One region of the Pseudomonas sp. LBUM1663 genome, then DNA from elsewhere that is predicted to be linked to it. Evidence: predicted binding sites of a transcription regulator. Region 1 holds the regulator's gene; each other region holds the start of a gene.
What was found. Region 1 encodes sigma-54, which starts transcription at its own class of promoters, with help from an activator protein. Its sites were predicted from a motif close to ANTGGCATNNANNTTGCTNT; they were not measured.

Region 1 (2,245 bases):
GGCAATCAGAGCCTCGAAGACATCTTGCATCTCCAGATCCGGGACTTCTTTATGGATAAGGTTGGCAATTTGCTCGAGGGCTTTCTTTTTGCTGCCGCCCGGCACGTTCACGAGGGAACGGCCGGGGGTCAGGATGCTTTCAAGTCGGATCATGGGTAGGGAGTGTTAACGACCGGTCGCGCCCTGAAGGAGGCTTTGGGTCTTTTCCTTATGCTTTTTGAGTTGTTTATCCAGCTTGTCGGTCAGTAAGTCGATCGCCGCGTACATATCTGTATGTTCCGCGTTTGCGACGACCTCACTGCCGGGAATATGCAGCGTGGCTTCGATTTTCTGCTTCAGCTTTTCGACGCACATCGTGACTTGCACGTTGGTGATCTTGTCGAAATGCCTCTCTAATCGTTGGAGTTTTTCGCCGATGTAGGTGCGAAGAGGTTCGGTCACTTCCAGTTGGTGTCCACTGATGTTGACTTGCATACAGCTTCTCCTTCGTTGCCAGTGCATAAAGCGGTAGATCAGATGATCTACCACTGGAACGCTGTGGCGTGGCTCTACATCAACCGCTTGCGTTCGCTCGAAGGCGCGATCCCGAGGGATTCGCGGTACTTGGCGACGGTGCGGCGAGCCACCTGAATGCCTTGTGCCTCCAGTAAACCAGCGATCTTGCTGTCACTCAACGGCTTTTTCTGATTTTCCGCAGCAACCAGTTTTTTGATGATCGCGCGGATCGCTGTGGACGAGCATTCGCCGCCTTCGGAGGTGCTGACGTGGCTGGAGAAAAAGTATTTCAGTTCATATATGCCCCGAGGGGTATGCATGAACTTCTGCGTGGTCACCCTTGAAATCGTCGACTCGTGCATCCCCACCGCTTCGGCGATGTCATGCAGCACCAGCGGTTTCATCGCTTCGTCGCCATACTCCAGGAAGCCGCGCTGATGCTCGACGATCTGGGTGGCCACTTTCATCAGGGTTTCGTTGCGACTTTGTAGGCTTTTGATGAACCAGCGGGCTTCTTGCAGCTGGTTGCGCATGAAGGTGTTATCGGCGCTGGTGTCGGCGCGGCGGACAAAACCGGCGTATTGGGCGTTGACCCGCAGCCGTGGCACTGATTCCTGGTTCAGCTCGACCAGCCAGCGCTCATTGTCCTTGCGCACGATCACGTCAGGGACAACATACTCGGCTTCACTGGACTCGATCTGTGAGCCCGGGCGCGGGTTGAGGCTCTGCACCAGCTCGATGACCTGGCGCAGTTCATCTTCCTTGAGCTTCATGCGACGCATCAGCTGGCTGTAATCACGGCTGCCGAGCAGGTCGATGTAGTCGGTGACCAGGCGTTTCGCTTCGGCCAGCCAAGGCGTCTTGGCAGGCAGTTGGCGCAATTGCAGCAGCAGGCATTCGCCCAGGTTGCGGGCGCCAATGCCGGCCGGTTCGAATTGCTGGATGCGGTGCAGGACGGCTTCGATTTCGTCCAGTTCGATGTCTAGTTCCGGATCGAAGGCCTCGAGAATTTCCTCGAGGGTTTCGTCCAGGTAGCCCTGATTGTTGATGCAGTCGATCAGGGTCACGGCGATCAGGCGATCGGTGTCGGACATCGGTGCCAGGTTCAGTTGCCACAACAAATGGCTTTGCAGGCTTTCACCGGCGGATGTGCGGGTGGTGAAATCCCACTCGTCGTCATCGTTGCTCGGCAGGCTGCTGGCGCTGGTCTGGTAGACGTCTTCCCACGCGGTATCGACGGGAAGCTCGTTGGGAATGCGCTCGTTCCAGTCGCCTTCCTCGAGGTTATCCACCGTCGGGGCGGTTTCCTGGTAGGAGGGTTCCGAAATGTCGGCGTTGGGGAGCTGCTCGGCTTTGTCGGCCAAGGGGTCGGCGTTATCGAAGTCGTCGCCTTCTTCCTGGCGTTCGAGCATCGGATTGGACTCCAGGGCCTCCTGGATTTCCTGTTGCAGGTCCAGGGTCGACAATTGGAGCAGGCGGATGGCCTGTTGCAGCTGCGGTGTCATCGTCAGCTGCTGGCCCATTCTCAAGACTAGCGATGGTTTCATGGCAGGGGCTTAACACCTTATTCGCCGGCGCACATGCGCCATCCACTACAGGGCGCCGGAGCGCCAAACATAAGCAAATTATATGCCCGAAACTGCAGCGTTTGCCTAGAGCGCTGTAACAATAAAAAAGTATTGATTTTTTATCGAGGCAAGCGCCCGGACAACCAGCCAGACACCTCAACGCTTACAGGCGGAACTCATGG
Region 2 (2,245 bases), 660 kb from region 1:
TCAGGAACGCACGACCTTTGTCCAGCTCTTCCAGGGCTTCTTTCAGGCTGCCGCAAACTTGTGGGATCTCTTTCGCCTCTTCAGGCGGCAGGTCGTACAGGTTTTTGTCAGCTGCATCGCCAGGGTGGATCTTGTTCTGGATGCCGTCCAGGCCGGCCATTACCAGGGCAGCGAAGGCCAGGTACGGGTTGGCTGCTGGATCCGGGAAGCGGGCTTCGATACGGCGAGCGCGAGGGCTGGACACGTAAGGAATACGGATCGAAGCGGAACGGTTACGAGCCGAGTAGGCCAACATTACCGGAGCTTCGAAACCTGGGACCAGACGCTTGTAGGAGTTGGTCGACGGGTTGGTGAAGCCGTTCAGCGCCTTACCGTGCTTGATGATGCCGCCGATGAAGTACAGGGCGGTGTCGGACAGGCCAGCATAGCCTTCGCCAGCGAAGGTGTTCTTGCCGTCTTTGGCGATGGACAGGTGGACGTGCATGCCCGAACCGTTGTCGCCGTACAGAGGCTTAGGCATGAAGGTCGCGGTGCGGCCGTAAGCCACAGCTACGTTGTGTACGCAGTACTTCAGGGTCTGAACTTCGTCAGCCTTGGCGACCAGGGTGTTGAACTTCACACCGATTTCGTTCTGGCCAGCAGTTGCCACTTCGTGGTGGTGAACTTCGATGACCAGACCCATTTCTTCCATGGCGTTGCACATGGAGGTACGGATTTCGTGGTCGTGGTCAAACGGAGGAACCGGGAAGTAACCGCCTTTGATACCTGGACGGTGGCCATGGTTGCCGCCTTCGATGTCCTGGTCGGACATCCACGAACCTTGTTCGGAGAAGATTTTGAACATCGAGCCGGAGATGTCGGACTTGAATTTCACCTGGTCGAAGATGAAGAACTCAGGCTCCGGGCCAACGAAAACGGTATCGCCGATACCGGTCGACTTCAGGTATTCCTCGGCACGCTTGGCGATCGCACGTGGGTCGCGATCGTAGCCTTGCATGGTCGAAGGCTCGATTACATCGCAAACGATGATCAGCGTTGGGTCTTCGGTGAACGGGTCGAGAACGGCAGTGCTGTCGTCCGGCAGCAGAATCATGTCGGAAGCTTCGATGCCTTTCCAGCCAGCAATGGAGGAACCGTCGAACATTTTGCCTTCTTCGAAGAAAGCTTCATCCAGCGCGTCGCGAGCCGGCATGGTCACGTGGTGCTGAGTGCCTTTGGTGTCCGTGAAGCGCAGATCAATCCACTTGACGTCATGATCTTTGATGAGTTGAACCGACTTCGACATAGTGTCCTCCGGGTGGCTTCGGGCTTAGTAGTGGATGCCCTTAGAATGTGGGTGATGCCGGCGCGAATACTCTGCCAAGGCAACCTGCCTCACAAGGGAGCAAATTGCATGCCAGTGCCCCAGCATGGGTTTTTTGCCCCAATATCACGCTTATATAGGCACAAAGCATCTGTAAGCGGAAAATCTCGCCCTACAATGTAGCGTTAAAATCAACAAATGACCTGTTTTGGTGCGCGCAAAACCTTCTGCACATTAACTGGTTAAACCTTGAGCAATTTCCGCTATAATCCGCGCCCCCCTTTTTCGGCTGGCCCAGCGCGCGCTGTTTTCATGAAACTAATCGTAAAAGTCTTCCCCGAGATCACCATCAAGAGCCGCCCGGTACGGATGCGTTTCATCCGCCAGTTGGCCAAAAACATCCGTACCGTGCTCCGCGACCTGGATCCGGCTGTGGTGGTGAACGGTGTGTGGGACAATCTCGAGCTGGAAACCCGCGTTAGCGAGCCCAAGGCCCTGAAGGAGATGACCGAGCGCCTGAGCTGCATGCCGGGCATCGCGCATTTCCTGCAAGTCGACGAATACCCGCTGGGCGACTTCGACGATATCGTCGCCAAGTGCAAGCAGCACTTCGGCGAGGCGCTGGCCGGGAAGATCTTTTCGGTGCGCTGCAAGCGTGCCGGCAAGCATGAATTCAGCTCGATGGACGTCGAGAAATACGTCGGCAGCCAACTGCGTCGTCAGTGCGGTGCCGCCGGAATCTCGCTGAAAGAGCCGGAAATTGAAGTCCGCATCGAAGTTCGCGACAAACGGTTGTTCGTGATCCACAGCCAGCACAACAGCATCGGCGGATATCCGCTGGGTGCCCTGGAACAGACGCTTGTGCTGATGTCCGGTGGCTTCGATTCCACCGTTGCTGCTTACCAGATCATGCGCCGCGGCCTGATGAGCCATTTCTGCTTC
Region 3 (2,245 bases), 2.0 Mb from region 1:
GCCTTTGATTTTCTTGGTGATGGCCACCGCAGTGGCTTTCTGAGCGTCAGTCACCGCGACGGTGGACGACAGCGATACAACACCTTTGTTGGTTTCGACTTTGATGTCGGTGCCAGGGATGCCTTTTTCGGTTACCAGGTCACTTTTGACTTTGGTAGTAATCCAGGTATCGGAAGTGGCTTCTTTAGCCTTGGTTACTTCACCCGCCGCCAGAGTCATCGGAGCCTGGGTGGTAGTGGTCTGTGCAAATGCAGCGTTGGCCATAGTCAGGGTCAGCGCGGTAGCAGTAGCGGCAGCGATAGCGAACTTCTTCATACGAGTAACTCCTGTTTTTCTAGAAAGTCTGCTGCGTGTCTTGTCAGCAGGGTTACTGGGTATATTGCGAACGCTGTGCCAACTTTGAGACAGGCAATAAATCCTTATAAAACAGCAACTTATGAAACTGGCCGATTTTCGCAATCATGCAAAATGCATGACTTCGAGATTCTCTACATGCAAGTTGCGGGTTTTGACGTGGGCCTAAGGCCATGAATTGTCGGGGTTTTCTCGTTTATCGAAATCTGAGGATGTCGTACCAACAAAAAAGCCCCGCTTTTTAAGGCGGGGCTTTGGCATTCAAGGGAATAGTCGAGCGTTATGTTGCGGAACCGGTGCAACCTTTAGGCAGGAAGTCCTGCTGAGCTGTACTGGTGCAGACCCAGCCAGTGGTTGCATCACGGGTCAGTGTGATTGTCTTGCTAAGCACTGGCGCTGGAGCGTTCAAAATCGTACATACGATGGTGCCCGCGCCTGAGGATGCAGTCCCCGTCACAGATATTGTGCAGTTAGGGGTAGTCGCAGTACCCGCCGGAGCCACGTTGGCTATCGTGGGCGCAGTCCCCTGATTGATCACCTCTTCATAAGGCACTTTCATCGCCGAAATCTCGGCCAGGCCCGCAGTGACCTTGGCTTTCGCTTGATATTTGGAGTACATCGGCAACGCAAACGTCGCCAGAATCCCGATGATCGCGACGACGATCAGCAGTTCGATCAGGGTAAAACCTTTTTGAGTATTCATAGACAGGCTCCATGCATGAGTCGAAATCTCATGATCTGAATTAAACCGCAGCACAGCCCATGCCAAGCGCCAAGCCCCCTGCTGGCGGGGCACGAGACCACCATAGAGACCTTTCCTACCCCCAGGATCCGCACTATCTGACACTATTTGTCACCTGATGGCCGCTGGTTTGGCTCAGCGCCTTGACTAGGCTATAAGTCATGAACTGTCTGCATCCGGTATCCCAATGAATGACATCGCCCTTAGCGGTCTGGCCAAGCAACTGGTCCTGGCCGAACTGCTTACTGAACAAAGCGCGCAACAGGCGTATCAGCAAGCCCAACGCAGCAGAATCTCCCTGGTCAGTTACCTGGTGCAGAACAAACTGGTGAAGAGCCGACAGGTCGCCGAGATTGCGTCGGAGCATTTCGGCATGGCGCTGCTCGACCTCAATTGCCTGGACAGGGAAACCCAGCCCCGAGGGTTGGTCAGCGAGAAGCTGATCCGTCAGCACCACGCCCTGCCCCTCTGGCGCCGTGGCAACAAACTGTTCGTGGGGATTTGCGACCCGACCAATCATCAAGCCATCAATGACATCCAGTTCAGCACCGGGTTGAACACCGAAGCCATCCTGGTGGAGGACGATAAACTCAGCGACGCCATCGAGAAATTCTTCGACAGCCATTCCACCGGCCTGGAAGACATGGCCGATGTTGACCTTGACGGGCTGGACATCGAGTCGGTCGACGACAACAAAAAGGACGCCATCGCCGGCCAGGATGCCGATGACGCGCCGGTGGTGCGTTTCGTCCACAAGATGTTGCTCGATGCGATCAAAAGCGGCTCTTCCGACCTGCATTTCGAACCCTACGAAAAAACCTACCGGGTGCGGATGCGCACCGACGGCATGCTCCGCGAAGTCGCCAGTCCGCCAAGCCAACTGGCCAACCGCATTGCGGCGCGGCTGAAAGTCATGGCCAGCCTCGACATCTCCGAGCGGCGCAAACCCCAGGACGGGCGGATCAAGATGCGCCTGTCCAAGACCAAGTCCATCGACTTCCGGGTCAATACCCTGCCAACCCTGTGGGGCGAGAAAGTGGTGATCCGGATCCTCGACCCGTCCAGCGCGCAAATGGGCATCGATGCCCTCGGCTACGAGCCTGAGCAGAAAGACTTGTACATGGCCGCGCTGAAGCAGCCACAGGGGAT

Region 2: glnA (glutamate--ammonia ligase) is a predicted target of sigma-54. The motif match lies at 1,382-1,401, and genes of this name have one in related genera.
Region 3: ACA075_RS25990 (pilin) is a predicted target of sigma-54. The motif match lies at 1,105-1,124, and genes of this name have one in related genera.

Annotation. Positions count from the first base shown of each region.
Region 1 covers NZ_CP166792.1:998,367-1,000,611, forward strand. The annotation lists gene ptsN (PTS IIA-like nitrogen regulatory protein PtsN) at 1-153, opposite strand, end outside; gene hpf (ribosome hibernation-promoting factor, HPF/YfiA family) at 166-474, opposite strand; gene ACA075_RS04335 (RNA polymerase factor sigma-54) at 549-2,042, opposite strand; gene lptB (LPS export ABC transporter ATP-binding protein) at 2,227-2,245, opposite strand, start outside.
Region 2 covers NZ_CP166792.1:337,577-339,821, forward strand. The annotation lists gene glnA (glutamate--ammonia ligase) at 1-1,285, opposite strand, end outside; gene thiI (tRNA uracil 4-sulfurtransferase ThiI) at 1,616-2,245, shown strand, end outside.
Region 3 covers NZ_CP166792.1:5,681,608-5,683,852, forward strand. The annotation lists gene ACA075_RS25985 (BON domain-containing protein) at 1-315, opposite strand, end outside; gene ACA075_RS25990 (pilin) at 635-1,057, opposite strand; gene pilB (type IV-A pilus assembly ATPase PilB) at 1,284-2,245, shown strand, end outside.